DNA from 4 places in the Shewanella loihica PV-4 genome. Region 2 is predicted to be linked to each of the others. Evidence: predicted binding sites of a transcription regulator. Region 2 holds the regulator's gene; each other region holds the start of a gene.
The links. Region 2 encodes sigma-54, which starts transcription at its own class of promoters, with help from an activator protein. Its sites were predicted from a motif close to GTTGGCACGNNNNTNGNNT; they were not measured.
Positions count from the first base shown of each region.

Region 1: a site for sigma-54 is predicted at 2,898-2,916, ahead of glnA (glutamate--ammonia ligase). Genes of this name have one in related genera too.
Region 3: a site for sigma-54 is predicted at 5,976-5,994, ahead of flgF (flagellar basal-body rod protein FlgF). Genes of this name have one in related genera too.
Region 4: a site for sigma-54 is predicted at 2,278-2,296, ahead of pdsR (proteobacterial dedicated sortase system response regulator). Genes of this name have one in related genera too.

Region 1 covers NC_009092.1:4,239,155-4,247,302, reverse strand. The annotation lists gene SHEW_RS18425 (aminotransferase class V-fold PLP-dependent enzyme) at 1-52, shown strand, start outside; gene SHEW_RS18420 (N-acetyl-ornithine deacetylase) at 221-1,045, opposite strand; gene glnA (glutamate--ammonia ligase) at 1,407-2,816, opposite strand; gene typA (translational GTPase TypA) at 3,185-5,008, shown strand; gene SHEW_RS18405 (IS110-like element ISSlo1 family transposase) at 5,596-6,609, opposite strand; gene SHEW_RS18400 (multidrug effflux MFS transporter) at 7,311-8,148, opposite strand, start outside.
Region 2 covers NC_009092.1:3,947,217-3,955,364, forward strand. The annotation lists gene SHEW_RS17100 (calcium/sodium antiporter) at 1-864, shown strand, start outside; gene SHEW_RS17105 (KpsF/GutQ family sugar-phosphate isomerase) at 898-1,875, shown strand; gene kdsC (3-deoxy-manno-octulosonate-8-phosphatase KdsC) at 1,877-2,428, shown strand; gene lptC (LPS export ABC transporter periplasmic protein LptC) at 2,425-2,982, shown strand; gene lptA (lipopolysaccharide transport periplasmic protein LptA) at 2,969-3,514, shown strand; gene lptB (LPS export ABC transporter ATP-binding protein) at 3,511-4,242, shown strand; gene SHEW_RS17130 (RNA polymerase factor sigma-54) at 4,377-5,864, shown strand; gene hpf (ribosome hibernation promoting factor) at 5,895-6,182, shown strand; gene ptsN (PTS IIA-like nitrogen regulatory protein PtsN) at 6,185-6,628, shown strand; gene rapZ (RNase adapter RapZ) at 6,625-7,473, shown strand; gene SHEW_RS17150 (HPr family phosphocarrier protein) at 7,466-7,741, shown strand; gene mgtE (magnesium transporter) at 7,842-8,148, shown strand, end outside.
Region 3 covers NC_009092.1:1,551,888-1,560,035, forward strand. The annotation lists gene flgA (flagellar basal body P-ring formation chaperone FlgA) at 1-508, opposite strand, end outside; gene SHEW_RS06900 (chemotaxis protein CheV) at 718-1,638, shown strand; gene SHEW_RS06905 (CheR family methyltransferase) at 1,776-2,615, shown strand; gene flgB (flagellar basal body rod protein FlgB) at 2,804-3,202, shown strand; gene flgC (flagellar basal body rod protein FlgC) at 3,205-3,624, shown strand; gene flgD (flagellar hook assembly protein FlgD) at 3,635-4,417, shown strand; gene flgE (flagellar hook protein FlgE) at 4,481-5,842, shown strand; gene flgF (flagellar basal-body rod protein FlgF) at 6,042-6,785, shown strand; gene flgG (flagellar basal-body rod protein FlgG) at 6,796-7,584, shown strand; gene flgH (flagellar basal body L-ring protein FlgH) at 7,624-8,148, shown strand, end outside.
Region 4 covers NC_009092.1:2,048,865-2,057,012, forward strand. The annotation lists gene pdsS (proteobacterial dedicated sortase system histidine kinase) at 1-1,504, opposite strand, end outside; gene pdsR (proteobacterial dedicated sortase system response regulator) at 1,507-2,199, opposite strand; gene pdsO (sortase-associated OmpA-like protein PdsO) at 2,419-3,174, shown strand; gene SHEW_RS09260 (marine proteobacterial sortase target protein) at 3,214-5,544, shown strand; gene SHEW_RS09265 (class GN sortase) at 5,544-6,344, shown strand; gene SHEW_RS09270 (GGDEF domain-containing protein) at 6,432-7,451, opposite strand; gene SHEW_RS09275 (PqiB family protein) at 7,608-8,148, opposite strand, start outside.

The DNA.
Region 1 (8,148 bases), 290 kb from region 2:
CGAGCAGGATTTGCAGCGGCTGCTTGAGGCCCTGGCGCCTTTCTGTCGTTAGCCCTGTTGTCGTTAGTCCGGCAGTCGTTAGTCCCGCAGTAGTGAATGACCGTAAAACAGATAGCAAAAAGCCAGGCCGAGTGCCTGGCTTTTTTTATCTAAGGGGGAGCTTATCGCTTAGCTTATGCCTCTAGCGCTTCGCTCATTCTTTTAACGCTTGCTTATGCCCTTATCGCTTCGCTAATGTCAGCTCGACGAAACGCTTGATGATGGCGGCGTTGGCCAGGATGCGTTGATCGAAACTCTGCTGGCCCGGGGTCTCACTACAGACGCCGACGCTGGCGCCCAGCCGTACCAGGAAGGCCTCGAAGGAGAGGTCGAAATGGTTGAAGATGATGCCATCTTGTACCGGGCAGTCGTCGATCAGTCCGTCCTGGGCGATGGGGAAATAGTGCCCCAGGGCGTCGCGCAGCTCGCGGCTGAATTGGCCTGGGTGCTGGTTGGCCTCGAAGGAGTAGATGTAGGTGTCTGTGAGCAATACATCTTCATGGCAGGTGAGGATGCCATCTTTACTGGCGGCGGCCAGCAGCTGGGAGTGAGCCAGCAGGATCTCGCCCTCGCTAGAGGTGTCCTGATTGCTACGGCCACGGCCGTTTTCTAACACGAAGCCGCGATTCGGGTTTTGTCCCAATTTGTTGAATCTATGGCCGCGCTTGAAACCAGTGGGGTTCACCAGTGGCAGCAGGCTAAGGTTGATCTGGCCGAAGAGCTCGGGTTCCAGTTCGTTGAGGAAGTAGAGCAGCCCCCAGGGGCCGGCGGCCTCTTCGCCATGAAAGCCGGCGCTGATCAAAATAGATGGCTGATCTGCCTTCTGCGCCGGCGACTGATACAGTTCCAGCGGATGCGGACCGGCATCACCCAGCTTGCGCGCCTGTAGCCCGAGGCGGCTGGCCTGCTCTTCTAAGCGGGCATAGAAGCTGCTGATATCATTGCTCTGACAGCTAAAAATATCGCTGTGCCAGGTGAAAGACTGGAAGGGATCGCGGCTAGACATAATGGGATTCTAAAGTAAGTGATTCGGCGTGATCATGATAGCAGTTTGGCCATAAAGTTAAATCAATTTTATGCCCGACGTCAGGCGCTTAAGCCAAGTTTATCTGCCGGTAAAAGGGCATAAAAAAGCCGCCTTAAGTGGCGGCTTCTTCGAGCACTAATCCAAGCTTAGCGGCAAGGATCACAGGCTTACAGGTATTAGTACAGTTCGAACTCGGCTTGGTGAGTGGTGCGAACCAGACTCTAAGCTTCAGCAGTCTTCAGCGCGATGTAAGAGTCGATGAAGTCGTTTTTGAAAGCCATAAAAAAGCCGCCTTAAGTGGCGGCTTCTTTGAGCACTAATCCTAGCTTACAGGCAAGGATTATAGGCTGTAGTACAGCTCAAATTCTGCTGGGTGAGTGGTGCGAGCCACTTTCTCTGCTTCTGCAGTCTTCAGTGCGATGTAAGAATCGATGAAGTCATCAGAGAATACGCCGCCTTTGGTAAGGAACTCACGGTCTGCATCCAGGTTCTCAAGTGCGTTCTCAAGAGAGGTCGCAACCTGTGGGATCTCAGCCGCTTCTTCCGCTGGCAGATCGTACAGATCTTTGTCCATGGCTTCGCCTGGGTGGATCTTGTTCTGGATACCGTCAAGACCAGCCATCAGCAGTGCAGCGAACGCCAGGTATGGGTTAGCCGTTGGATCTGGGAAGCGAGTCTCGATACGACGTGCCTTAGGGCTTGGTACTACTGGGATACGGATAGACGCAGAGCGGTTACGTGCCGAGTAGGCCAGCATGACTGGTGCTTCGAAGTGAGGCACAAGACGCTTGTACGAGTTGGTGCTTGGGTTAGTGAAGGCGTTCAGCGCGCGAGCGTGCTTGATGATACCGCCGATGTAGTACAGCGCCGTCTCACTCAGACCCGCATACTTGTCACCAGAGAAGAGGTTGACACCATCTTTAGCCAGTGATTGGTGAACGTGCATACCGCTACCGTTGTCGCCAACGATTGGCTTAGGCATGAAGGTCGCCGTCTTGCCGTAAGCGTGGGCCATGTTGTGAACCACGTACTTAAGGATCTGGATTTCGTCAGCCTTTTCAGTCAGCTTGTTGAAGCGAGTCGCGATCTCGTTTTGACCGGCAGTCGCCACTTCGTGGTGGTGAGCTTCAACCACTTGACCCATCTCTTCCAGAACCAGACACATGGCGCTACGAAGATCTTGTGAAGAGTCAACTGGTGCTACTGGGAAGTAACCGCCTTTAACGAATGGACGGTGACCTGTGTTGCCGTCTTCGTAGTGAGTGCCTGAGTTCCAAGCCGCTTCTTTAGCGTCTAGCTTAACGAAACAGCCAGACATGTCGGTACCGAACTTAACGTCATCAAACAGGAAGAACTCTGGCTCAGGACCAATGAGTACGGTATCGGCGATGCCGGTAGAAACCATGTACTCTTCGGCTTTCTTAGCGATAGAGCGTGGGTCGCGGTCGTAACCAGTCATAGTGCCTGGCTCGAGAATGTCACAGCGGATCAGGGCAGTGGTTTCTTCGGTGAATGGGTCAAGAACGAAGGTCGTTGGGTCTGGCATCAGGACCATGTCTGACTCGTTAATGCCTTTCCAACCAGCAATAGATGAACCGTCGAACATTTTACCGTCTTCAAAGAAATCGGCATCAACCTGGTGAGCAGGAATAGATACGTGCTGCTCTTTACCTTTAGTATCGGTAAAACGCAAATCAACAAACTTAACTTCAAGTTCTTCTAGTTGTTGTAAAACTGATTCAACTGACATTCTAAAGTCTCCGAGTAGAGTAGAGGGGATGCCCTTCTTATATCATTCAGCGTTGCGACCAACGCGGTTCTGGCATGAGTAAAGCTAGACTCGTGCCAAAAGTTTAACGTATTGATTTTTATGGGAACAATAAAGAAGGTAGGTGGCGGGAATCTCGTTATTGCACCATAAAGGTGCAATAGATGCCTCTTGATGGTGCGTTCACCAATATGGTGCGCACCAATATAAACATGACTATTCATAGCTGACTAAAAAATAATCCTGTGCGAGAGCCCCTCGCTAGAGTAGAATGGCACGTTTTTTATTGCAACAGCTATTATTAGGGCTGTTATCAATACCCTATTTTTTCGATGGTAAGAGGTTTATCCGTGTTAGAGAATTTACGTAACATCGCCATTATTGCACACGTTGACCATGGTAAAACGACCCTGGTTGATAAGCTGCTGGCACAGTCTGGAACCCTTGAGACTCGAGGAGAGGCCGCTGAGCGGGTGATGGATTCCAACGATCTTGAAAAGGAACGTGGAATCACGATTCTGGCGAAGAATACTGCCATCAAGTGGAACGATTACCGTATCAACATCGTTGATACCCCTGGCCACGCCGATTTCGGTGGCGAGGTAGAACGTGTACTTTCTATGGTTGACTGTGTGCTACTGCTAGTTGATGCGGTCGATGGTCCAATGCCACAGACACGTTTCGTGACTAAGAAAGCCTTCGCTCAAGGCCTTAAGCCTATCGTAGTGATCAACAAGATCGACCGTCCGGGTGCGCGCCCTGATTGGGTTATCGATCAAGTATTCGACCTGTTCGACAACCTGGGTGCTACCGACGAGCAGCTGGACTTCCCAATCGTTTATGCGTCTGCACTGAACGGTTTCGCGACTCTGGATCCTGAAGAGACTGGCGCAGACATGACGCCACTGTTCGAGACCATCGTCGAGAAAGTATCTTCACCTGACGCCGATGCCGAAGGTGCCTTCCAGATGCAGATCTCTCAGCTGGACTACAACTCATACGTGGGCGTTATCGGCGTTGGCCGTATCAAGCGCGGCAGCGTTAAGGTAAACCAGCAGGTTACCGTAGTGGGCGCTGACGGCACCACACGTAACGGTAAGATCGGCCAGGTACTTGGTTACATGGGTCTGGACCGTCACGAAGTGGCTGAAGCTAATGCCGGCGACATCGTAGCGATCACAGGTCTTGGCGAGCTGAAGATCTCTGACACTGTATGTGCCGTGGGCAACGCCGAAGCCTTGCCACCTCTGTCTGTTGACGAGCCAACATTGACCATGACCTTCCAGGTAAACACCTCGCCATTCGCTGGTAAAGAAGGTAAGTACGTGACTTCACGTAACATCCTTGAGCGTCTGCAACAGGAACTGGTACACAACGTGGCACTGCGCGTCGAAGAGACAGACAGCCCAGACCGTTTCCGCGTATCGGGCCGTGGTGAACTTCACCTGTCTATCCTTATCGAAAACATGCGTCGTGAAGGCTACGAGCTGGCCGTATCGCGTCCTGAAGTTATCGTTAAAGAGATCGACGGCGAGAAGTGCGAGCCATACGAGACGCTGACCGTTGACGTTGAAGAAGAGCACCAAGGTGCGGTGATCGAGAAGCTAGGTACCCGTAAGGCGGACATGCGCGACATGCAGCCAGACGGTAAAGGCCGTGTGCGTATCGACTTCATCATTCCTAGCCGTGGCCTGATCGGTTTCCAAACCGAGTTTATGACAGCCACTTCTGGTACAGGTCTTATCTACCACTCATTCGACCATTATGGTCCAGTGAAGGGTGGCGATATCGGTCAACGTCAGAACGGTGTGTTGATCTCTAACGCTACCGGTAAGGCACTGACCTTCGCCCTGTTCGGTCTGCAAGACCGTGGTCGTCTGATGATCGGTCACGCGGCAGAAGTTTATGAAGGCCAGGTAGTGGGTATCCACTCTCGTGCCAACGACCTGACAGTTAACTGTCTGAAGGGTAAGCAGCTGACCAACATGCGTGCCTCTGGTACCGACGAAGCTCAGGTACTGACACCGCACATCCAGATGACCCTAGAGCAGGCGCTCGAGTTTATCGATGACGACGAATTGGTAGAAGTGACTCCGCAGAGCATCCGCGTGCGTAAGCGTCACCTGACCGAAAACGATCGTAAGCGTGCCAGCCGCGCCTCGAAAGACGCTTAATCTGACCCGCACCTTTTAGGTGCAGTCGATTAGCCCAAAGCCCCGACCATGCAGATGGCCGGGGTTTTTTGTATCTGGCGTTAGCTGGCCAGATATTCAGTCCTGGCTTCTAGGTGGATTCCTTAGGGGGCGTAGATGATATAGGTATTTAGCTGAGTTATTTGACACCATGGCTTGGTGGTTTATCTATCGCCTGCTCGGCGGTCAATGTGCAGGGTTTTAGCTATTGAGCTTCTGGCTGATACGCTTGTTTGGCAGAGTTATTTGACACCATGGCCGCATGGTTAACCTATCGCCTGCCCGGCGAGGGATGTGCAAGCACTCTTTTGGCACACCACAAGCACATATATGGACACCTCGGATAGATCAAACATTTTGTGAGTAACAGAAAGTAATACTGCGTACGTATATCCGACCTGTTTGTGAGCATCATTGTGCTCTGGCCTTAATGAGAACCGCGCCTTCGCTGCTTATCGTCCGTTCGGTGTTACAACACCTTGTGCTCTCTCAGCATTTACGAAGGCCGGTATTACCTGTTACTTCATTAATTGTGTTCGGTTTTTAGGGTATGTAATTGTTCTTGTTGTTTAGCTAGGTCTGTACTCCGTTTTGTAGTAAAGCATCGCCCAAATTATCCTGGCGAGTTTGTTGGCCACAGCTACCGCCGCTTTCTGTTTGCCTCTTCGTTCAATGACCTTTCTTGCCCAGACAGATAACCTGTCGTCATTATTCTTTGCATAGCGTATGACAGACCAAGCACCTTGAATCAGCTGTCGTCTTAGATAGCTGTTTCCCCGCTTGGTGATAGCTCCTAATTTCTGTTTTCCACCACTTGAGAATTCTTTCGGTACCAGCCCCAAATTTGCCGAGAAATGTCGCCCATTTTGATACCCAGAACCATCACCAGCGAACGATACCGACGCCGTAGCAATAATTTCAGCGACACCTCGTATGGCGGTTAACCGCTTGGTATCTTCATGATTTCTTGCCTGTAGTCGAATCTCTTTTTCCAGTGCTTTAATCGAAGCATTGATGGCATATAGCTCATCAAGTAACTCTCTGATATACCTGCGGGCGGTGGTGGTTAGTGAGTTATCGGCATCTTCGAGTAACTCAGGTAGAGCAAGGTTGAGCGGGTCGCGGCCTTTGGGAATAACAATGCCGTATTCACTCAACAATCCACGTATTTGATTGGTCAACGCGGTTCTGACACGAATACGACGCTCGCGAATTCGATGGGAAATAATGATATCGACCTGCGCTAAGGTTCTTGGCTTAACGAAGATAATGTTGGGGCGCATCGCAGCCTCACAGATTGCAAAGGCATCATTGCGGTCATTTTTATTGCCTTTCACGAAGGGCTTCACATGCTGTGGTGGGATAAGTTTTACCTCAAATCCACGCGACAACAGCTCTCGGCCCCAATAATTTGAGCCACTACAGGCTTCCATGGCAATCACTGCATCTGGATACTGAACGAGCGTTTTCAACAGTTGAGTGCGTTTAACGGTGCGATTAAAGAGCGTTTTACCGACTTGATTGACACCGCAAACCTGAAGAACATTTTTTGCCAAATCGATACCAATTAGAGTAACTTTCATAGTGGACACCTTTTGTTGACATTGAACCTTGTAAATTCAATATGGCGCTTTTGACGCCGACTTCACAAGAGGTGTCCATCTCATCATCCATGTGGGCTTCACGGCGGCGTCCATGCCGCCGAGAGCCAAAAGCGTGCTTACACCCGTATCTAAACGTCTCTTCGATTAAGCGTTAACTGTAAACATGCATGATGTTGGGCTTTCGCTATTGAGTTTCTGGCTAATACGGCTTGTTTAGCCGAGTTATTTGACACCATGGCTTGGTGGTCAATCTATTGGCTGCGGCAGGCCCAAGTGCAAACACATTTGTGACACGGTGAGTGAAGCGCAGCTTCTAGCTCACGAACGAGAGGCATGGATGCCGAACTGGCTGTTAAACAGGGATGTTGTTTGAGCACATCCTTGTGGGCTTCACGGCGGTACTGACCTACATGGATGTAGGGAATGCCAATAAATGTAGGGAACATTTTTGGTCATGCCGCCAAGAGCCAAAAGCGTGTTTACACCCGCATCTATAAGTCTCTTCGATTAAACGTTACCTGTTGCCGTTCGAAGTGATGAACTTTAGCTATTGAGCTTCTGGCTGATAAGCTTGTTTGGCCAAGTGATTTGACAGCAAGGCTTGGTGGCCAATCTAATGCCTGCGGCAGGCCCAAGTGCAAACACTCATTTGGCACGGTGAGTGAAGCATAGCTTAGTGCTCAGCGCACCATTTCTACAAACTGTTTTCTTCCTATCGCCAGACTGAGCAGCAGGCTGGTGATGAGTAGCGGCCCGCCCAGCTGCTCGGCCAGGCTAACCATGGCCAGTCCCAGGGCGATAAGCAAGTAATAGAGTAGGCCGAACAGGGCGCCGGCCGCCCCGGCCTGGTCGCGATACTCCACTAGGGCTTGGCTGAGAATGTTGGGAATGGCGATGCCAAAGGCGGCGACGATCAATACCATGGGTAGCAGGAAGCCAAGATGGGTCTCGCTAAGATACACCCCAACAGCGCCGACTAAGGCCAGCAGGCTGGCTAGCCTTAGCAAACGAGGCTGCGAAGCCCCCCGCTGCAGTAACGTTTTGTTGATCGCGCTGCCGACCAGAGTGCCGATTGCCAGTGCGATGCCACTATAGCCAAAGGCCTGTGTGCTCAATCCCAGACGTTGAAATACAAAGGGACCCTGTAGGTAGTAGCTAAACAGCAACACATTGAAACCCGCGACCAGCAAGGCGTTGTGCCAAATATTGCCATCTGTCGCCAGGCGCTTGGCGAGCGCCCAAAGAGGAAGAGGCTGCATGGTGGCCGGGCGCGTCTCGGGCAGGCGCAGCAGACAGACGGCGTAGAGTAACACTGCCATCAGAGATAGGGTGAAGAATACTGCGGGGTAGCCGCCTAGGCTTGTTAGTAATCCGCCAGAGAGCATACCGACGACGGGGCTGATGGCGATTCCCATGCCCATATAGGCGAACACCTTGGCCAGAGCAGTGCCGTCGAAGCTGTCTCTCAACATGGTCTGGGTGACCACAGAACCCACGGCGGCGCCGAAGGCACTGAGG
Region 2 (8,148 bases):
CTCGGCCTGCCGCCCATGTTAATTGGCCTCACCATAGTCGCCATGGGCAGCTCGGCCCCGGAAATGTTTGTGGCAGCCACCGCCTCCCTCGAAGGCATGACAGACACCGCCATAGGGAATGTCCTGGGCTCCAACGTCGCCAATATCACGCTGATCCTGGGGATCACCGCCCTGTTAGGCGCAATCTCGGTAAGCTCACAGACACTCAAGCGAGAAATCCCTATGATGCTAGGCGCCACGGCGCTGGCGGGCTATTTCCTTCACGATGGCCAGCTGACCCGCGTCGAGGGACTGGTGCTGATGGCACTCTTCTTCGCCCTCATGGGGTATCTGATCTGGCATGCGATCGTCAACAAGGAGAAAGATCCCCTGATCGACGAGGCCGAGAGCGAGGTGCCTAAAGATGTGCCTACGCCTAAGGCGATCCTCTGGCTGGTGATTGGCTTAGTGTTGCTGCCCCTGTCTGCCGACTGGATGGTGCAGGGCGCCGTGGGTATCGCCAAGGCCTTCCATATGTCAGACTTAGTCATAGGCCTGACCATTATCGCCGTCGGCACCAGCCTGCCTGAGTTGGCGGCCTGTGTGGCCGGCGTGCTGAAGAAAGAGGACGACCTTGCCATAGGCAACGTGGTCGGCTCGAACCTGTTTAACATTCTTGCGGTACTGGCGCTACCCGCCCTTATCGCCCCAGGCGCAGTAGATGCCGCCGCCAGCAGTCGCGACTTTTACATGGTGATGGCAACCAGCGTTGCCCTGGCCATACTGATTTTATTAACCGGCAAGGCCCGCCAACTACGCCCCTGGCATGGCGGTGTGTTATTAGCGACTTTTATCGCGTACCAAGTCACACTTTTCCTATCCTAATAACGTTTAGGCCGACAAAATAGAGAGAACAAGATGGTAGATGCAGATCAATTACGTCAATGGGGACGCAAGGTTATCGATACCGAGCGCAACGCGCTGGACAACCTGTATCAATATGTCGACTCGAGTGAATTTGCCAAGGCCTGCCAACTGATCCTCGCCTGCACCGGCAAGGTGATCGTGATGGGCATGGGCAAATCCGGCCACATAGGTAACAAGATCTCGGCCACCCTGGCCAGCACAGGCACCCCAGCCTTCTTCGTCCACCCCGGCGAGGCCAGCCATGGCGACCTGGGCGTACTGAGCGAGAACGATATCGTACTCGCCATCTCCAACTCGGGCGAGGCCAGCGAAATTTTAACCCTGATGCCTGTGATCAAGCGTATGGGGCTGCCCGTCATCGCGGTGACGGGCAAGCCTGAGTCCAACATGGCCAAGCATTCGGTCGTTCATCTGTGTATCGAGGTACCGGAAGAAGCCTGCCCGCTCGGACTGGCGCCCACTTCGAGCACCACGGCGACACTCGTCATGGGCGATGCCCTGGCGGTGGCCCTGCTGCAGGCCAGAGGCTTCACCAAAGATGATTTCGCCCTCTCCCACCCCGGTGGCAGCCTGGGACGCAAGCTGCTGCTCAAGGTGAGCGACGTGATGCACAAGGGTGACGACTTGCCTCTGGTGGCAGAAGATATCTGCATCACTGAGGCCCTATATGAGATCTCCAAGAAGGGGCTCGGCATGACAGGCGTAGTCAACAGCCAGGGCATGCTGGTGGGTATCTTCACCGACGGCGACCTGCGCCGGGTGATCGACGCCGAGATCAACCTGCGCAAGACCTCCATCTCAGAGGTAATGACCCATGGCTGCGTCACCGTTAGCGAAGGCATCTTAGCCGCCCAGGCCCTCAAGGTGATGGACGAGAAGGAGATCAACGGCCTGATTGTCACCGACGAGCAGCAGAAGCCGATTGGTGCGCTCAATATGCTGGACATGGTCAAGGCGGGGGTGATCTAACATGGCACATCAAGGTTTTTACGGCCCGATAACCGACGCAGTCTGGCAGAAGGCTAAACAGATCAAACTCTTGATCTGCGACGTCGACGGCGTCTTCTCCGATGGCTTAGTCTATATGAGCAATTCGGGCGACGAACTCAAGACCTTCCATACCCGCGACGGCTATGGCGTCCGCTCGCTGCTGACCAGCGATATTCCGGTGGCCATCATCACGGGGCGTAAGTCGCAGATAGTGGAAGATCGCATGACGGCCCTGGGTATCACCCACATCTACCAGGGCGTCGACAACAAGCTCGAGCCTTATCAGGAGCTGCTTAACCTCTATAAGGTGAGGCCTGAGGAAGTTGCCTATATTGGCGATGACATGGTGGATCTGCCCGTGATGGAGCAGGTTGGCCTGTCTGTCTGCGTGGCCGACGGTCATCCCTATGTACGCCAACACGCCGACATGGTTACCCATATCAAGGGCGGCCACGGCGCATTGCGTGAATTGACGGATCTCATCCTGCTCAGCCAGGATAAGTTTGCCTCGGCCCACGGAATGAGCATATGAACAGAGTCACGCTGGCGATCATCGCCTTCTTCGGCACAGCACTGATCCTTTATTGGCAGGTTCAGTCGAAAAAGGGCAGCGAAGAGCTGGCCCTGGATAATGTCGATCGTCCCGACTACATAGTCCGGGATCTCAAGAGCGTGCAATACAATGATGAGGGTGGCATCAACAGCCGGGTATCGGCCAGTCACATGGAGCATTACGCCGAGCGCAACCAGACCTACTTTACCCAGCCCATCTATCTGGTCTACCCCGACAACGGCGATGCCCAGTGGCGCCTGAGATCCACCAAGGGCACACTGGACAAAAATAGCGGACGGGTCACCCTGGAAAATAATGTTATCATTGACGCCATTAGCCCAGAGGAACCGATTCAGACCATAGAGACCACCTATCTGGAGCTGGATCTCAATACTATGATTATGACATCCGACAGAAGCATTCGGATCACAGGGCGTGATTTCCTCATCACGGGGGAAGGCTTATATGCCGATCTCAACGCCCAAAATATCAAACTGACGAGTCAGGTAGAAGGAACATATGAAACTAAATAGCCTTATTCTTGCGGGCCTGCTGCCCCTGGTCAGTGTTGGCGCCTATGCCAAGGTGAACGACCTGCTGCAAGAGGTTAAGATCTCTGCCGCCAGCCAGGAAGCCGACATTAAGAACAACCAGATCATCTTCCACGGTCCGGTCGAGGTCACCCAAGGCTCAATCAAGATATTGGCCAGTGAACTACGCGCCTTCAGCAAAGAGAAGAACAGCGGCAAGATACTGATCGCCACCGGCAACCCGGCCACCTACTCGCAGGTGATGGAAGATGGCCGTCCCGCCTCGGCCAGCGCCAAGGAGATCCGCTACGAGCTTTCCAGCCGCACCCTGACGCTCATTGGCGACGCCACCCTGGAACAGGAAGGCAGCCAGGTCACGGGGTCGCAGATCCGCTACAACATAGAACAGCAACAGCTGATCGCCGAGAGCACAGGCAAAGACAGAGTGATCACTATCATTCAGCCTGAGAACTATCAGGAACAGATCCAGCCAGAGCAGAAGCCCGAGAAGAAACCAGAACAGGAAAAACAATGACAGACCTGATCTTGAAGGCGGAGAACCTCGCCAAGAGCTATAAGAGTCGTGCCGTTGTCCAAGACGTGAGCCTCACGGTCAAGACCGGGCAAATCGTCGGCCTGCTGGGGCCAAACGGCGCCGGCAAGACCACCACCTTTTACATGGTCGTCGGCCTGGTACAGAGCGACAAGGGCCGCATCTTTATCGACGATGACGACCTGACGCTAGACCCAATGCACCTACGCGCCCGCAAAGGCATAGGCTACCTGCCTCAGGAAGCCAGCATCTTCCGTAAGCTCTCGGTGCGGGACAACATCATGGCCGTGCTCCAGACCCGCAGCGATCTTAATAACGATGGCCGCGAAGAGGAGCTGGAACACCTGCTGGAAGAGTTTCACATCACCCATATCCGTGACAGCCACGGCATGGCGCTCTCGGGCGGTGAACGTCGCCGGGTGGAGATCGCCAGGGCCCTAGCCGCCAACCCTAAGTTTATTCTTCTCGACGAGCCGTTCGCCGGGGTCGATCCCATCTCGGTAATCGACATCAAGAAGATCATCGAACAGCTCAAGAATCGCGGCCTGGGGGTGTTGATCACCGACCATAACGTGCGCGAGACATTAGACGTCTGCGAGAAAGCCTATATCGTCAGCCATGGTAATCTGATCGCCGAGGGCACACCCGCCGAAATCTTAGACAACCAGCAAGTACGAGCAGTGTACTTAGGTGAACAATTCAAGCTATAGTTAATCTTATAATGGGGCCACAGAGGAAAAACCACGCGTTAATTGTGGCCTTAGGAACTATCCGATATATTTGTCCGGCACATATAGCCAGAGCTTTCTCATTTTATAATTAGAAACAAGGGAATAGCAGTACGATGAAAGCGTCACTTCAGCTCAAAATGGGTCAGCATCTCACCATGACGCCCCAGCTACAACAGGCCATACGTCTGTTGCAGTTGTCGTCATTAGAGTTGCAGCAGGAGATCCAGCAGGCATTAGAATCCAACCCGCTACTGGAGTTGGATGAAGAGCAGGAGAGCGCCAGCATCGAGCTGCAAGACGATGGCGTCACCGACAGCTTCGACAACAAGTACGACGACAAGATAGAGCTGGATTCGAGCCAGGATAACTCAGGGGTCGAGACCTCTGATGCCCTGACTCAAGACTCTATGCCAGACGAGCTGCCGGTGGATACCACCTGGGATGAGGTCTACACCGCCTCACCAAACTCAAGCTCGGGCGCCATGCGCGACGACGACATGCCTTTTCAGGGCGAGACCAGCGAAGGTCTGTATGAACACCTGGAATGGCAGAAGAACCTGACCCCTTTTTCCGATAACGACCTGGCCATCGCTACCGCCATCATCGACGCTATCGACGAGCGCGGTTACCTGACCCAGACCTGCGAAGATATTCTCGAGGCCATGGGCGACCCAGAGATCGAACTCGACGAGGTCGAAGCGGTGCTCAAGCGAGTACAACACTTCGACCCTATTGGCGTGGCGGCCCGTGATCTCAGCGAATGTCTGACCATTCAGCTGGCCCAATACAGCGACGATACCCCGCACATCGCCAACGCCCGCATGCTGATCAAGGAGCACCTGGATCTCATCGCCGGACGCGACTTCCGTCTGCTGATGCGCAAAACCAAGCTCAAGGAAGATGAGCTGAGGGATGCCATCGCCCTTATTCAGACCCTGAATCCCCGTCCCGGTCTCGCCATCACCGCCAGCCGCGACGAGTACGTGATCCCGGATGTGACCGTCACCAAGAAGAAGGGACGCTGGGTAGTCGAGCTCAACCCAGACAGCATGCCTAAGATCAACGTCAACCAGCAGTATGCCGCCATGGCCCGCAGCACTAAGAGTCAGGCGGATGGCCAGTTTATTCGCGGCCACCTGCAGGAAGCCAAATGGTTCCTCAAGAGCCTGGAGAGTCGCAACGAGACCCTGCTCAAGGTGACCAACTGTATCGTCGACTTCCAGCAAGGCTTCTTCGAATTTGGCGAAGAGGCGATGAAGCCCATGGTACTGAACGACATCGCCGAGGCGGTGGAGATGCATGAATCCACCATCTCACGTGTGACCACGCAAAAATATATGCATACCCCGAGAGGGATCTTCGAGCTTAAATACTTCTTCTCCAGTCACGTCGGTACCGACGATGGCGGAGAGTGCTCTTCAACAGCAATACGTGCCTTCATTAAGAAGCTGGTTGCTGCGGAAAACCAGAAAAAGCCATTGAGCGACAGCAAGATGGCTCAACTCTTGGCCGAACAGGGGATTAAGGTGGCTAGACGCACCATTGCCAAGTATCGCGAGGCAATGCTTATACCGCCCTCGAATCAGCGCAAGAGCTTATAAAACAAACCTGGAAACTGGAGGACTATCTTTATGCAAATAAACCTGACTGGGCACCATATCGAGATCACCCAATCTCTACGAAGCTACATCGAAGAGAAATTCACAAAGCTTGAACGTCATTTCGATCAGATCAATAATGTGCACGTTGTATTAAATGTCGAAAAGTTGCAACAGAAGGTTGAGGCAAAGTTACATCTCCGTGGCGGAGAAGTGTTCGCAACATCCGAACATGCGGACATGTATGCCGCGATAGACTCCCTGATTGACAAACTCGATCGTCAGGTCATTAAACACAAAGAGAAGCTTACTAAACATTAACGATGGAACTGAGTACCATCCTGCGGCCGGAGTGCACCACCTGCGCCACTCCGGGCAGTAAGAAAAAGGTACTGGAGCTTATCAGCGACTTAGCCGCTGTCCAGTACCCCACCCTCTCCTCTCAAGAAATATTTGAAAGCCTTCTGGCTCGAGAGAAAATGGGCAGCACAGGTATAGGCAATGGTATCGCGATTCCTCACGGACGGCTGACTAACATAGATCAACCCGTGGCCGTACTGGTGAAATGTGCTGAACCAATCGCATTCGATGCCATTGACAATCAGCCCGTCGATATCCTTTTTGCGTTATTGGTGCCCGCAGATCAATGCGAGCAACATCTTAGCACCCTGGCCGCTATGGCCGAGAAGCTCAATGATAAGGCGATCATGAAGCAGCTAAGAAAGACCCAAGATGAATCCGAACTCTATCAGGTGATCACCCAATGAAATTGGTTTTGGTATCCGGACGCTCAGGATCGGGAAAATCCGTCGCACTCAGGGTCCTAGAAGATCTAGGCTACTACTGTGTCGACAATCTGCCCTTGCAGATGATGGAGTCCCTGCTGGAGCAGCTCAAGGGGCGCAGCGATCTCGTGGCCATCAGCGTCGATGTGCGCAACATGCCCAGCGAAGAGATCCAGCTGGAAAAGCAGCTGGCCAAGCTCCCCAAAGATACCGAAATCTTAAGTTTCTTCCTGAACTCAAGCGACAATGTACTGCTCAAGCGCTACAGCGAGACCCGCAGGCTACATCCGCTGTCGCGCTCTAAGGTCTCCCTCAAGGAGGCAATTCAGCTCGAGGGCAAGCTGCTCGACCCCATAGCTAAACTGGTGGATCACTATATCGACACCTCTAACCTCAACATCTATGAGTTGAGCGACAAGGTGCGCGAGATCCTGCTGGGCACGGTCGACAAGGAGCTGGTGATCAACTTCGAGTCCTTCGGCTTTAAATATGGCATGCCGACCGAAGCCGACTTCATGTTTGACGTGCGCTTCCTACCCAATCCCCATTGGGAAACTGAGCTGAGGCCACTGACTGGCCTGGATGAGCCAGTGCAGCAGTTTCTGAGTCAGCAGCCACTGGTCAACAAGTTCATCTGGCAGATCGAAAACCTGCTGGAGACCTGGTTACCACACCTGGAGCGCAACAACCGCAGCTACCTCACCATCGCCATCGGCTGCACCGGCGGCCAACACAGATCTGTCTATGTGACCGACCAGCTCGCCAAGCTGTTCAACAAGGGCAAGCATAAGGTTCAGGCGCGCCATAGAGAGCTAAAGCATGACTAAGTTGGCTCGCGAGCTGACCATCTGCAACAAGTTGGGCCTGCACGCCAGAGCGGCGACCAAACTGGCTGTGCTCGCTGCCAAGTTCGACGCCGAGGTCACCCTGATCCAGGGCGATAAACAGGCCTCAGCCGCCAGTGTACTCGGCCTCCTGATGCTCGAAACCGGCATGGGTAAAACCATCACCATCACCAGCGAAGGCAAAGATGCCCAGGCGGCCCTGGATGCCATCAGCGCCCTTATTGACGCCAAATTCGATGAGGCCGTATAATCGGCTCGCTTTGCGGTGCCCGCTTAATTTCGTCCTATACTTATCATAGACTTACAAGCCTACCACCCAAGCCGTTCAATCAACTGCCAAAGGAGGAGCTATGCCGATCGAAGTGTTAGATAGTGAAACCACAGATCAACGCCTTAATCAGCTCACTCAAGCCTTAGGCAGCGGCATGTTTGTCCATGTGCGCAGCATGCTGCACGACATGGCCGCCTCAGATATCGCCTTCATCCTGGAATCCTCTCCGCCGCGCACCCGTCAGGTGCTCTGGCAACTGATCGATCAGCAGCACACGGGGGAGATCCTCGACGAGCTGGGCGAAGAACTCAAAGATACCCTGATCACCCAGATGAGCCCCGAGCGCGTCGCCAAGGCAGCCGAAGGCATGGACACGGACGATCTGG
Region 3 (8,148 bases), 2.2 Mb from region 2:
ACAGTGGCTGATTGGCGGGAATTCTGCGCTTTACCCGGGTGCCGGTCACTGCTACCGGGTCATCAAATTGCTGACCTCTGAGCTGGCTCTGCTCCACATAGTCGAGGCGTATCTGATCCGATTCGATGAGATCGCCGGGCCCCAAGGTCTGGTTCGCCACCACCACGGGGAAGAGCACCTCGACGCGAACCGAAATGTAGATCTGCCAGGGGTAGTCGAGATCTGGACTGGCACAGCTGATCTTGACCGTGTTGTTTTTACTGATGGCGCGATCGCTGGCAATTTCCGCCTTTGGCTCGCCTAAACAGGCGGGGGGATTTAGCCGGGTGTCCAGACTTTGGGGGGTAATGATGACCTTGGCATCTTGAGGGAAGGCCATTTTTTCCTGCACAGCCTCTGTAGCTAATCGCGCTATGGTCGATACAGAGGGAACACTGGTGGTCTCAGCCGCCTTTAAGGGCAGAGAGATGAGTAGCAAAAACAGAAAATATGCAAAATTTACTTTCATAATGAATTGACTAGCTTGATTAGCCAGATTACACCTATACTTCGTTTTAAGAGCCAAGGCTTTGCCATTTTTTGTGAGAAATGAGTGTCATAAATTTGACAAAGTAAAGGTCTGGTTGTCATATAACTAGATAAAGCAATTAGTATGCCTATACTCATATTTACAATGGGAACGGCTTCGCATTCACCCGACAACAGGGCAAAGGCATTATGTCGAGTATTCTTGAATCAGTTAACAAACGCACCCAACTTGTAGGACAAAACCGCTTAGAGCTATTGCTGTTTAAGTTAAACGGGCGGCAAAGGTTTGGCATTAACGTATTTAAGGTGAAAGAGGTGCTGCAGTGCCCGCCACTGACAGGCCTGCCTAAGCTCAATCCCTATGTGAGGGGCGTGGCTCATATTCGCGGCCAGACCATTTCGGTGATCGATCTCAGTGCGGCCACCGGCGGCAGACCGATAGAAGATACAGAAGGCTGCTTCATCATCATCTCCGAGTACAACCGCAGTGTGCAGGGGTTCCTGGTTAAGTCGGTCGAGCGCATCATCAACATGAACTGGGAGGCGATCATGCCGCCGCCGCAAGGCGCAGGGCGCTACTCCTACCTGACCGCCGTGACCGAGATTGAGGGGGAGCTGGTGGAGATCCTCGATGTCGAGAAGATCCTCGACGAGATCTCGCCGGTGAAGACTCAGATCAGTCAGGAAGTCGACGAGCAGTTGACCATAGACAGAGAGCGTCATTATCACATCATGGTGATCGATGATTCGGCCGTGGCGCGTAAGCAGATCATTCGTGCCCTGGAATCTTTGAGCCTGCAGATAGATACCGCCAAAGATGGCCGCGAGGCCTTAGATAAGCTGGTAAGCGTCGCCGCCGAGATGGATAACGTAGCCCATGAGATCCCGCTAATCATTTCCGATATCGAGATGCCAGAGATGGATGGTTATACCCTGACGGCAGAGATCCGCGATAACCCTAAATTGAAAGACATTAAGGTAGTGCTGCATACCTCGCTCAGTGGCGTATTTAACCAGGCCATGGTGGAGAAGGTGGGCGCTAATGACTTTATCGCCAAATTTAATCCTGATGAATTAGCGGCGGCGGTGAATAAGCATCTTAGTTTGTAATTTGTACTAAGTTGGGCCTGAGCCTAAATTTGGTAAGTTTAGGCTTGTATCAGTGAGTTAGCTAATGTATAACGCTGACCTCTGTAACGCTTGCTATAGTGTATGTTGTAGCCTGTTTTCTTTTTTGATATTGGGATATCAAGGTGCCGAATAAATCACTTGCCGAAGCCGAGTACAACCAATTTAAATTATTTCTGGAACAACACAGCGGTATTGTGTTGGGCGACAATAAGCAATATTTGGTTCGTAGTCGACTCGCGCCTCTGATGGGGAAATATAACCTTCCCTCATTATCTGAAGTGGTTAAACATTCGATGAAGCCCACCGAGCGGCAACTTCGTGCCGAGGTGATCGACGCCATGACCACCAATGAAACCTTGTGGTTTCGCGATCGCTATCCCTTCGAGTTGTTGGGCAATAACCTGTTACCCGAATATGCCCGACTGGGACGGCCGCTGAAGATCTGGTCGGCCGCCTGCTCGTCGGGGCAGGAACCCTATTCGCTAGCCATGACCATCTTGGAATATCAGCAGCGCAAGCCTGGCGCCTTGCCCGGCAGTGCGACGATTCTGGCTACTGATCTCTCCCCCTCTATGTTAGAACGCTGTAAGGCGGCCGAATATGACAACCTTGCCTTGGGGCGCGGTCTGTCCGAGGAGCGTAAACGTCAGTTTTTTGAACCCACGGGGAGTGGCTCCATGGTGGTAAAGGCTAACGTCAAGCGTTTGGTGAATTTCAGGGCGCACAATTTGCTTGAGAGTTACACCTTGCTGGGCAAGTTTGACATCATCTTCTGCCGCAACGTGCTGATCTATTTTGCCCCAGAGGCAAAGGCCAAGATATTGCGGCAATTTGCTGCCGCCCTCAATCCCAAGGGGATACTGTTTTTGGGAGCGTCTGAGTCGATTGCCGGTCTGACCGATGAGTTTGATATGGTGAGGTGTAACCCAGGGATCTATTATCAGAAGCGGACCTAAGGTCGCAAACCAAGCTCTTGAAGGGGCTAACCCTCTGAGTTCGCAATCAAGTTTCAAATGCCAGCAGTCGCTGGCATTTTTTATGCCTGCCATTTCAACATCCGCTTTGCCTGAGCAAGTTGCCGAGAGCTGATTTTATTGGCACAAGTATTGCTTTGTTTATGGCATTCGTGTGTGGAGGCAATTTTATGGCGATTAGTTTCGATAAGGCATTGGGGATACATCAGTATACCTTGGGGATACGTTCGGCGCGTGCCGAGGTGATCTCGTCAAATATCGCCAATGCCGATACGCCCCATTACAAGGCGAAAGACCTGGATTTTGATAAGGCGCTGCAGGCGGCGCGCACGGCCCAAAGCGGGCTTGCGATGAGCCGTAGCAACGAGAAGCACTTCGATTTGGCGGCGCTTTCCCAGCAACACATTAGCTATCGGGTACCCAATCAGCCTGATACAGGTGATGGCAATACGGTGGATATTCAGCAGGAGCAGTCAGAGTTTATGCAGAATGCGCTCGAATATCAGATGTCGTTAGGTTTTCTTGACGGTAAGTTTTCCGGCCTGAAAAAAGCCCTTAAAGGAACGTAATTATGAGCCTTTTTAATATCTTCAATGTGGCAGGCTCTGGCATGTCGGCCCAGTCGGTCAGGCTAAATACCACTGCCAGTAACATCGCTAATGCCGATTCAGTCTCCAGCAGTGTGGATAAGACCTATCGCGCCCGCCATCCGGTTTTCGAGGCCGAGCTGGCCAAGGCCAGTCATCAGCAGAATACCAGCCAGGCGGTCAAGGTGGCCGGTATTGTCGAGAGCGATAAGCCGTTACAGAAAGAGTATTCACCCGATCATCCGTTAGCGGATGCCGATGGGTTTATTTATAAGCCAAATGTCAATGTGATGGAGGAGATGGCCAACATGATCTCGGCCTCTCGTTCCTACCAGATGAACGTACAGGTTGCCGATGCGGCAAAATCTATGCTTCAGCAAACCTTACGCATTGGCAATTCCTAGGGGGTAAGTCGTGAGCCTAGTTAATCCGTTAAATACTCAGGTTGCGCAAACCAGTTCGACCCAGAGCGCCAAGTCGGTGACGCCTCAGGCGTCGAGCAGTCAGGCAACCACCCAGACTACGGGAAATCCGTTTCTCGACAGCATGCGCCTGCAAGAGGAGTCCTCGATCCCTGAGGCCAAGAGTCAGGAGCTGACCCAGGAGGATTTCTTCTCCCTGCTCAGTCAGCAGCTGTCGATGCAGGATCCTTTTAAGCCGGTGGACAACGATCAGATGATCGCCCAGATGGCGTCTTTCTCCACCGTGGATGGCATCACTAAGCTCAACGAGGAGATAGTTAACCTCAATACCGTGATGACCTCGAGCCAGGCGCTGCAGGCCTCGGGGCTAGTGGGGCAGAAGGTGTTGATCCCATCGGATACCGGGCATATCTCGGCGGAAGATCCCGTGCTCAAAGGGGTGATCAGTACCCCTGAGCCTATCGAGTCGATAACCGTGCGAATCGAAGATGAGAAGGGCCAGCTAGTGAAGACCTTCACCGTCGATGGTAGCGACGGCGGCAACATAGATGTCTCCTGGGATGGACTGGATAAGGATGGGGAGCCCGTTGCCAGTGGTAATTATTCCATTAAGGCATCGGGCAAGGTAGATGGTAAGAGTGAAGATTTAGCCGTATCGACCTACGCTCACGTGACGAGTGTTTCGCTGGGAACGGCAAGTACCGGCGCAATTCTCAACTTGAGAGGCATAGGCGGTATCAAACTCGGTGATGTTCTGGCCGTGTCTGAAACCTAGACAAAGCAGAGCGTTAGGGCTGTAAGGTCCAGAACAGATAACAAATTTTTAGTGAGGTGATTTATGTCATTTAACATTGCATTGAGTGGTATCGCAGCGGCGCAAAAAGATCTCAATACCACGGCGAATAACATCGCCAACGTTAATACCACAGGCTTTAAGGAGTCGCGCGCCGAGTTCGCCGACGTGTATGCCAGCTCTATCTTTGCCAACAGCAAGACCACAGTCGGTGGCGGTGTTACCACGGCTCAGGTGGCGCAGCAATTCCAGCAGGGCAGTCTGCAATTTACCAGCAACGCGCTGGATATGGCGATCAATGGCGGCGGTTTCTTCGTAACCTCATCAGAAGTGGGCTCGCAGGATCTATCCTACACCCGTGCCGGTGCCTTTAAGGTCGATGCCGACAGCTATCTGGTGAACTCGGCCGGTAACTACCTGCAGACCTTCCCGGTGGACAAAGATGGCAACTCGACCTCTGTGAGTCTGACAACTACTCAGCCTGTGAAGATCCCTGACACTGCAGGTAGTCCACAGAAGACAGACAATATCGGTATTCAGATGAACCTTAACGCGGGTGAGGGCACGCTGGATCCGGCAAACTTTAATCCGAACGACCCCGATACCTACAATAACTCGACGTCGGTCACCATGTACGACTCACTGGGTGAGCCACATATTCTGACCACCTATTTCGTGCGTCCACCCGAGGCGGCTTACACAGGCACCAGTAACTGGGTGGCCTTCTATGCGGTTGACGGCAAGCAGGTGGATTTGGCGGGCGCAGCGGGCACCTATGGTCGTGATACTACGGGTGACGGCGTTGCTGACTCGACCGGCACAGCGGTTAACGCCAGCGGCTGGAAGGGCTCGGTTTTATCCTTCAACGACACAGGAGCCTATACCGGCAGCGATCCTGCGGTGATCACCACAGAGACACTCGGTGTTGGCGGCGCTAATGTGTTAGGCCCAGGTACAGATGGTAGCCAGACGCTTACCCTTAACTTCAACAGCCCGACTCAGTACGCCTCGCCATTTGAGGTAACCGAGCTGAGCCAGGACGGTACCACAGTGGGTCGTCTGACTAACGTGGAAGTGGGCGCCGATGGCTTGATTAACGCCAGCTACAGTAACGGCTCTACCGTGCCTCTGGCGCGTGTCGCCCTGGCACGTTTCTCTAACGAGCAGGGCCTGACTCAGGTGGGTAACACCTCCTGGAAGGAGAGCCTTGACTCGGGTCCGGCACTGGCGGGTGAGGCCAACAGCGGCACCTTCGGTAGCATTCGCTCATCGGCGCTGGAACAGTCAAACGTCGACCTGACCACAGAGCTGGTGGACCTTATCTCGGCCCAGCGTAATTTCCAGGCGAACTCGCGTACCTTGGAAGTGAACAACACCCTGCAGCAGACGGTACTGCAGATCCGTTAAGCTGCCGCTTAGTGGGACGAGTGAAATGTGTTGCCCAGGCGGCAACACATTTCCGCTTCTCTTGCCGCTTCTCCTTTCCTTCCTTAGCTTCATTTCTATCTGCTTGATTTCATCTGCTTAACCAAATCTATTGCTTGGCATGATGTTTGCTTTGTTCTGTTATTAGACAGTTTTAGTTGAAACATTGACGGAGCAGCAAGTGGATAAATTACTCTATGTCGCCATGAGTGGCGCCAAGCAGAATATGAATTCGCTGGCAGTGCGTGCCAACAACCTTGCCAATGCCAATACCGACGGCTTTAAGTCGGATCTGGAACAGGCCAGATCTATGCAGGCCTTTGGCGAAGGGTTGCCGACACGGGTGTTTTCGATGACAGAGAACCCGTCGGCCAACTTTGCCGCCGGTCCCATAAAGACCACGGGACGGGATCTCGATATCGCGGTGAAAGGCGACGGTTGGATTGCCGTGCAGGCCGTCGATGGCGGTGAGGCCTACACTCGCTCTGGCAGCCTGAGTTTCGATACTTCAGGCCTGCTGCGTAACGACAGAGGCAACCCCGTCATGGGCGATGCCGGTCCTATCGTGCTACCCCTTCCTATCGAAAAGGTCGAGATTGCCCAGGACGGCACCATCTCGGTCAGACCGCTCGGCTCAACCGCTGAGGTGATCGAGGAGGTCGGCCGTATCAAGTTGGTTAACCCTGGTAATCAAAACCTGATGCGTGGCGAGGATGGTCTGTTCCGTCAATTGTCTGGCGTTAATGCCCCGGCCGATCCCAATGTCGCCGTGGAGAGTGGCGCCATCGAAGGCAGCAATGTCAACGCCGTCGACGAGATGGTCTCTTTAATCGATCTGCAGCGCCAGTTTGAGATGCAGGTCAAGATGATGAAAACCGCCGAAGAGATGGATCAAGCCTCTTCGTCATTAATGCGCATTAGTTAGGAGATAGGTTATGCATCCGGCGTTATGGATTAGTAAGACTGGCTTAGATGCCCAGCAAACAGATATCTCGGTGATCTCCAACAATGTGGCGAACGCGAGCACCGTTGGATACAAGAAGAGCCGGGCCGTTTTCGAAGACCTGCTCTATCAAACCGTCAACCAGGCGGGGGGCATCAGCGCCTCTAATACTAAGCTACCCAACGGCTTAAACATAGGCGCGGGGACTAAGGTGGTGGCGACCCAAAAGATGTTTACCCAGGGTAACATGCTTACCACTGACAACTCACTGGATCTGATGATCGAAGGCCCGGGTTTCTTCGAGGTGCAGCTGCCAGACGGCACAACCGCCTATACCCGAAATGGTCAATTTACCTTGGATGATACCGGGCAGATCGTGACCCCGGGTTCTGGCTATGTGTTGCAACCGGCGATCACCATCCCGGATGATGCGACTAGCATTACCGTGTCTGCCGAAGGGGAGGTCTCGGTGAAGACCCCTGGCGCGGCGGAAAACCAGGTGGTGGGTCAGTTGAGCATGTCAGATTTCATCAATCCGAGCGGCCTGGATCCCATGGGGCAGAACCTCTATCTGGAAACCGGTGCCAGCGGCACGCCTATTCAGGGCACCGCCTCTCTGGATGGCATGGGCGCCATTCGTCAGGGCGCGCTGGAAACTTCTAACGTTAACGTGACCGAGGAGCTGGTGAACCTGATCGAGAGCCAACGTATCTACGAGATGAACTCTAAGGTGATCTCGGCCGTCGACCAGATGCTCTCTTACGTCAATCAGAATCTGTAGAGGTTTGATATGACTAAGTTTGTTATGGCTAAGTTTGTTATGGCTAAGTCATCTGTCTTAGTGGTTGCGCTGGCGTTGGTGGGCTGTGCCTCAACCAACCAGAAGCCGATCGCCGATGACCCTTACTATGCGCCTGTGTATCCCGAGGCGCCGCCGACTAAGATCGCCGCCACGGGCTCTATGTATCAGGATAGCCAGGCCTCTAGTCTCTATTCGGACATCAAGGCGCTTAAGGTCGGCGATATCATTACCGTGATCCTGCAAGAGTCGACCAAGGCGAAGAAGAGCGCTAACAACGAGTTGAAGAAGGGCTCAGATCTGACGCTGGATCCCATCTATGCCGGCGGCGGCAACGTCACCATCAGCGGCTCGCCCATCGACCTGCGTTACAAAGACAGCATGAACACCAAGCGTGAGTCGGATGCCGATCAGAGCAACAGCCTGTCGGGCAGCATCTCGGCCAACGTGATGCAGGTGCTGAACAACGGCAACCTGGTGATCCGCGGCGAGAAGTGGATCACCATCAATAACGGCGATGAGTTTGTCAGGCTGACCGGCATAGTA
Region 4 (8,148 bases), 1.9 Mb from region 2:
TGTTCTCCAGATAGTGGGTATATTGGCTCAGTCGGCCGACTATGCTGGCGAAACTGCGGCTGAGATCGCCTATTTCGTCGCGCACCTTAGAGCCGACAATCGCCTTTCTGATCCGCCCCTGGCTGTCGATCGCCTGCTCGGCATCGTCCCTCAGCTTACGGATACGGCTGGAGATGCTGGAGGCGAAGAAGAAGAGCGCTAGTGTGCCCATGCTCATCACGGTCAGGATCACGTTAAACAGTTTCTCCAGCGCCTTGTTGCGCAGGGTGCGAATGCCGTGGGTGGTCTCCTCGGCGATCACCACGCCCATCACGGTATCGTCGATCCAGATGGGGCTGGCGGCGGCCAGGATCACCGCCTTGCCATCTGGGCTGAGGCGCCAGGTGGAGCCAAACTGACCGGCCAGGGCCTTGCGGATATGGCTGCCCTCCAGCACGGTAGAGTCTTTCAACGAGTCGACAAAGTGCTTCGGTGGCGTAGTCAAAATGCGATAGTAGAGCGGGTGCAGGAACTGCTGCTTGAAGCGGCCCCAGAAGGTGTCTGGTGTCTGCTCGGTTGCCGTCTGCGCCCATACATTGGTGCTGCTGTAGATATCGCCGGATTTTGCCAGTACCCGGCCGTGGCGATCCACCACCCAGATCCGTGAGCTGTTGTGGCTCATCCCCTTGATGATGCTCTCAATCTCCGGCGAAGGCACCAGTACAGTCCCCAGCTTGGTAACATCATCCGTAGCCGAGGTGCCGACGATCGCCTCGACGTTACGCGCCTTTCTGTCGTTAACATCGACGATGGCAAAGCCCAGCTTGCTACCCACCATCTCCAGCGGCATCCTCAGTTCGATATTGTAGCCTTTCTCTGTCTTCAGCCATTTGCCTTGGATGCGCACCTCAGGGGTGACAGGCTGGGACTTACGGGGATCGGCAGGTAGCTCGAAGGCGCTGATCCAGCCGTCGCGTATGGTGGCGACGATATAACGGCGAAACTGGCCGTCGGGCGCTAGGGTAGCGATGGCCAGGTGATCGTTGTTGTCGATGCGCAGGCTGTTGGTGCCGCGGTAGATCACCTTAGGATCTGTCACCTCGAAATAGCCATAGAGGTAGCCGGCATACTTGCCCACCATATGGGTGAAACTGATATTGAGTGGCTTGCCGTCATCGGCCTTAAACAGCTGGTGATCGGCGCCATAGGTCACCGCGCGGTGACGGTTTGAGGCCCATTCGCCCAGCTTGCCATCCAGATGGATAGGGCCGGTCAAGGGATAGGCGTAGAGATCCCGCCCCTTTTTTACCTGTGACAAGAAGCTCGCCTGCTTGTCGAACAGCTTGGGTCGTTCATGCAGGGCGGTGGCCAAGGCCTGGGTGGTGCCTTCCAGTGTCTTTTCCTGGCCGTGGCGCAGGTATTTCTCCATCTCCCACACATATTGATAGCCAAGCCAAGGCAGGCAGAGCAGGAACAGGGAGAGTACGGCGACCTTAGTGCGCAGGCCGATGGGCAGATTAAACATGCTTAGTCTTGGGTATCCCAGCGATAGCCCATGCCGTAGACGGTATCGATACAATCGAATTCTGGGTCTTGGCTGATAAATTTCTTACGGATCCGCTTCACGTGGGAGGTGATGGTGCTGTCATCCACATAGATCTTGGCGTCCTGCATCAGCGCCTGACGGCTACGCACATGGCCTGGGCGTTTGGCCAGGGCGTGTACCATCCAAAATTCGGTGACCGTCAGCTCAATAGGCTGCTGTTTCCAGTAGACCTGGATACGATTGACATCTATGGTCAGGTTGCCGTGCTCTATCATGCCATCTTGAGGATTGGCGCCATTTTGGATGTCCGAGCGTCGAAATAGCGCGGCGAGGCGAGCGATCAGATGGGGGAAGCTGACATCTTTGCTCAGATAGTCGTCGGCGCCCAGTCTCAAGCCGCAGACGGTGTCGAAGTCACTGTCTCTGGCGGTCAGAAAGATGATAGGCAGGGTGTTCGACATGGCTCTGAGTGACTGGCACAGGGTAAAGCCGCCATCTATCTCATCTTCTAGGCCGATGTCGATGATCGCTAAGTCAGGCAGACGCGTGTTGAAGGCCTCCATGGCGCTGGGGCGGTTGGCGTACGCCTGCACAAAGTAGCCTTGCTGCTGCAGCACCTCTTTGTAGTTTTCGCGGATAGCCGCCTCATCTTCCACTATTGCAATACGCTTCATGATCCATCCATTACAGCTTAGGGTTTCTGGAGTGTGACTATACAGCAAAATACCCGGGAGAAAAGTGGCCCGGGGTAAAAGCCATTTTCTTGCCACATTTGGTCTGCGCATCGTCATTTTTGCACCCCGGACTTGCCATTTCACTCAGGTTTAATGACCTCATCGACAGGAACCACAGGGTTCTTATTCACCAATCCATGTCAACTTGAGGATTTTCCCATGAAGAAGCAGATCATTGCCGCATTTATCAGTGTTTCGTTATTTGGCAGCTCAATGGCTTTCGCTGCCCCCGCAACTCAAGCGACTCAAAGTACAAACAACAGCTCGGCCGATGAAGAGGCGCTTATCGGTGTGGGCTCTGGAATAGTGCTGGGCGCCGTGGTTGCGGGTCCTGTGGGGGCCATTATCGGCGCCTTCACCGGCGGCATGATAGGCCAGACGGTGGCCAACGACAGCGAGATCAAACAGCAGCAGGCCACGTTAGCTGAGCAGGAGAGCCGCATGATGGCGCTCAAGCAGCAAAATGAGGCGCTGCTGACGGTGCAGCAGGAGTATCAAGAGGCCAAGGTGGAACTGGCACAGCTTAGACAGCATCAGGGCACCCGTTTGGAAGAGCTGGCCCTGGGGCTCAACGTCCAGTTTAAGACGGGCTCATCTACCGTCGAGCCGCACTTTCAGAGCCAGCTCAACGAGGTGGCCGATGCCATGGCGATCTCGCCGCAGCTGAAATTAGATCTCACCGGTTACGCCGATCGCCGCGGTGACAGCAGTTACAACCAGGCCCTGTCAGAGCAGCGCGTGGCCGAGGTGAGAAGTTACCTGGTATCTAAAGGCGTGGATGAGGCCAGGCTCGATGCCAAGGCCTATGGTGCCAGCGCGCCGGTGAAGGATGAGCAGAGCTTCGAAAATGACTTCTTTGATCGCCGCGTCACCATCAAGTTGCTGCCTGGCGATACCGCCCTGGCATCTAACTAGATCCCGCACCATAAAGCAACGCGTAAAAGGAGAAGTAAGATGTTGCCACGCCCGCGTCTCAGGATGAACCAGACCGACCTTTGCCCCCCGAGGGGGGCGCTTTTTTCTCGCCAGCGTCTGGTGATCGCCGCCTTGGTGTTCAGCGTCAGCGCAATTGGCTCGACGACGCCGGCCTTCGGGCGCATGGGTCAACCGGCCGGCGTCAATGTGACGGCTGCCAAATATGGTGAGCAGCTGCACCATTTCGATCTGCCCGCCGCCGATGAGCCCACCTTAGGCCAGGGTGTGCTCGAGTATCGCTTAGATGGCGTTCAGCTAACTAGCGAGTTGCCTGCTACGGCGCTTGCCGTGGATACCCAGGTGCAGATGAACATCTCTGGTTGGATCAACCGGGTGTCGGTAAAGCAGGTGTTTGTGAACGACAGCGAGCATTGGCTCAATGGCCGCTATCAATTTCCGCTGCCTCATGATGCGGCGGTAGACAGCCTCAAGCTGCATATCGGCCAGCGGGTGATAATCGGTGAGATCCAACCTAAGGCTGTGGCGAGGCAAACCTTCGAACAGGCCAAGGCCAGCGGCAAGAAGGCCAGCCTGGTGAGTCAGCAAAGACCCAACATCTTCACCTCAGAGGTGGCGAACCTGGGCCCGGGCGAGGCACTGGTGGTGGAGATCGCCTATCAGCAGCAGGTGCGTTATCAAGATGGCGAGTTCAGCCTGCGCTTTCCAACGGCTATCACCCCGAGATATTTTCCCAAGGGGCAGGTTCCAGACTTAGAACAAGCATCAGTTAACGATATACAAGGACTTAACGTCCTGAATGAGAGCACGCAGAGTGACGAGCAGAAGCTCTATCTGGATGTGGTACTGGATGCTGGCATGGCCATCAGCCGACTGGAGACCCCCTATCATCAGATGCGCCAGACCCAGCTTGGCGGCACTAAGATAGGGCTCAATCTCACAGCCAACCTGCGACCCGATCGCGACTTTCTGCTTAAATGGCGCCCGCTGCTTGCCGAGCAGCCAAGCGCCGTGATGTTTGCTCAGCTAGGCAAGACACATGAGTTCAAGACTCATGAATTCAAGAATGAAGAATCTCTTGCATCTTCACAGGCTCACAATGATCAGGTGGTGAGCGAAGCGAATCACCCAGCCGAGGCGCAAGCGAGTGATAAAGAGGCGAAGGACAGCTACGCCCTGGTGATGCTGATGCCTCCCCAGGACAAGGCGAGGGTGCGCCTGCCAAGAGAGCTTACACTGGTGATAGACACCTCGGGCTCAATGACGGGAGATTCGATCGCCCAGGCCAAGTCGGCCATCTTAAACGCCTTAGCCGGTCTTGGCAGCCAGGATACCTTCAATGTGATCGCCTTTGACAGCAGCGTGCGCAGCCTGTCACCGGTGGCCTTGTCAGCCACTGCGGCCAATTTGGGCAAGGCCAATCTGTTCGTGCAGAGCCTGGAGGCCGATGGCGGCACAGAGATGGCCCCGGCGCTGCTGCGGGCCTTGAGTCAGCCAGAATCTGGCGTGTCGTCCATCTCATCGGCCGTAAAACCTGAGCGTTTGAAGCAGGTGGTATTTATCACAGACGGCGCCGTGGGCAACGAGGCCTCACTGTTTGCGCTGATCGCCGCCAATATCGGCCGCCAGCGGCTGTTTACCGTGGGCATAGGTGCTGCGCCTAACGGCTACTTTATGGAGCGCGCGGCCAGGGCGGGACGGGGCACTTACACCTATGTGGGCAAGATAAGCGAGGTGGATGCCAAGATAGGTGAGCTGTTGGAGAAGATTGAATCGCCGCAGATCAGCGATGTAACCCTGACCTTAGATGATGGCTCGATTCCCGATTACTGGCCGGTGCAGATAGGCGATCTCTATGCCCATGAGCCGATCATGGTGGCACTGAGACTCACGCCCGCACAGAGATCGCGCAGCGATGCCCTGATCATTTCGGGCGATCTCGATGGCAAGAACTGGCAACGTCGCCTGGCCTTGACGGGGGGCGATAAGCCCAGGGGGATAGATCTTATTTGGGCGCGAAATCAGATAGCGAGCCTGCAGCTAAGTAAAAACGCCAAGAATCAGGCGGCGATAAAAGAGAGCGTGACCCGATTGGCGATGGATTATCACCTGGTCAGCCCCTATACCAGCCTGGTGGCTGTGGATAGAACGCCATCACGCCCCGAGGCTATGGATGCCATGGAACTGTTTAAACCGGCACCTATGCCGATGCAAAATCAGTGGCCGCAGACCGCCACCGAGAGTCGTCTCTACTTGGCACTGGGCGCCATGATGCTGCTGCTGATCGGCGCCTATTGGGTGAGTTATCTGCCTTGTCTGCGCGGGCTTTGGCGCAGACGCTTGGAGGCCTGATGATGAATCGTCGCAGACGCCTGGGACTCAGGCATGTTTTGTTTCTGACCGCCTTGATGGCGGCAATGACACTGATCTTTAAAGGAGGCTATATGCAAGCCAAGGCACATTTTGCCCAGTTCCTGATCGAGCGGGCATGGGACAGAACCTTAGCGGATCGTAAAGCCCATAAGCCCTGGAGCTGGGCCGATACCTATCCGATCGCCAAGCTGCACTTTGCAGACGAGCAGGGGAGGCGCCGCGGCGCGCCGCTGTATGTGCTGGCGGGCGCCTCCGGGCGCAATCTGGCCTTCGGACCCGCCGCCATCCTGGCGGATAATCAGATCAATCATTGGGGCAACACGGTTATCGCCGGTCACAGGGACACTCATTTCGCTAGGCTCGAGGGGATCTATCCGGGTCAGGTGATCACTTTGCAGGATGCCTCGGCCGAGACCATAAGTTATCGGGTGCTGGGCACTAAGGTGGTGGATGAGCAAGACACGGCGCTGCTGGCCCAAGAAGATGCGCTGCGTCTGACCTTAGTCACCTGTTATCCCTTCGACAGCCTGGGCGGCCAGAGTCGTCAGCGCTTCGTGGTGATCGCCGAGCCCATGCTTAGTGAGGGAGAGCATGGGGGTGAGGAGGCAGTAGCGACGCGTCTGCCCACATCGCCCGATACGCCGACTATCTCTGAGGAAACTGAGCTATCTAATGTACCTCAGTCGCCACAGGGATATCAGTCGCCCCAGGGATATCAGTCGCCTCAGGGATATCAGTCTCCTCAGTTACGTCAGCAATCGGGGCGACTTCAATCTTAGCGACTAACGTACATAGATTAGCCTTTAGCGCTCACAGATTCGCGATTTGCGCTCATAGATTAGGGATCAGTGCTCATCGAATAGGGATCAGAGCGGCATCACCCGATTTCGGCCCAGGCGTTTGGCATCGTAGAGAAAGCCGTCTGTGCGCTCGATGAGTGACTCGAAGGTGTCTTTCGCCTGCCACTCGCTCACCCCAAACGAGGCGCTGATCTTATCGATCGTCTGATTCTTGCGTCTGTCCTTGAGGGAGATCTTTTCAAGTGTGCGGCGCATGGCGTCGGCCAGATGGCGCGCCTTGCGTTGGTGGCTGTTTGGCACGATTAAGGCAAACTCTTCGCCGCCATAGCGGTAGAGCTTGACCCCGTCGCGGCAAGATTCGTTGAGGCGTTTGGCTACTGCCTTTAACACATTGTCGCCGAGATGGTGGCCATAGGTGTCGTTAAAACTCTTGAAATGATCCACATCGGCCAAGATTAGGCAGGTACCTTCGGGAGATTGAGCCAGCAGCCCCTTGAGATCTTGGTCGAAGGCGCGTCGGTTGAGGGCACCTGTGAGGGCGTCATGATAGACGTCTTGCTCTGAGCGTTTCAGCGCCTCTCTCAGCGCGGCTATCTCTTCCTGGGCCTTGTCGAGACGGCCAGTAAAATATTCGGTACTCTGACGAATATCGTCTGACTCCTTCACCAGATCCCGCACCAGCCCCAATACCTTCTCCAGGCTCAGCCCCTCCTCCTCGATGCGATTGAGGCGATTGAAGTTACTGTCCACCCGCTGTTGAAAGACGGTGGCGTCCTGATTGGTATCCTTGATCGATTGCGACAGCTCTATGGTCATGGCCTCGAGATTCTGGCGCATGTTAAGCACATTGACCTCGCTGGGATCGGCAATATGTTCGCGGTAGAGCAGCTCGGCGGTGACCGGCGGACAGGTGTTGTACTCATTGACTATTCTGTCCATCTTGGTGATGAGTTCTGGATTTTGCTGACCTACGTAGGCGTACCAGAGGGCATAGTTGGTGGGGGTCGTCGGGATCTGATGCTTTAACATCAAGGGGACGGCTCTCTTGAGATTGATTGCGGCTTCGCGCAGCAAATCTTTGCTCATATCGACTCCAGAAAAACGTGGTCTCGTTGGCGCCAAGTAGATCAAGGGGCGCTAAGTGGTGCAATGTCTTGTCGTTGGCAGATGACGCCCCTTAAGCGGTCGCTAATTAAAGCATAGCCACCAAAGTGACGCCCTGCCTTTCTATACTAGAGAGCCTTAATTAAGACTTTGTTGATTTGGCGCCCATTTTAGCCAATTAGGATCCAGTTTGCTCTGCAGACTAAAGACCTGATCCTGGCCGATACGGTTATTGGCTGTGGTGGGGGATTGAGTCGCCACGCCAATACCACCGGCGATAATGGTCTCAAGGGAGCCGGTTTCTATCTGCGCGCCGGAGAAGAGGCCGACATCGACCTTGATGCCGGAGAGATCCCAGAACTGACTGCTCTGGTTGACCAGGTGGCTATAGCCCTTGGCAATCTGCGCCGTTATCTCTACCTGAGTGCCCGTGGTCGAGAGTTGCACCTGTTTGACTTCGCCAATCTTAATGCCGCGGAAGATGATAGGCGTGCCTATCTTGACCGAGCCCAGGTTGTCATCCACCAGGGTGAAGGTGAGGGCATCTTGATTCAGCAGGGTGGGCGATTCGACGCTGCCCATAAAGTCATGCACCTGATTGCCACTCTGGCCCGGTAGCACAGACACATAGGGGCCGGTTATCAGGGTTTCGGCGGCGGTGACGCCGGAAAGCGAGATG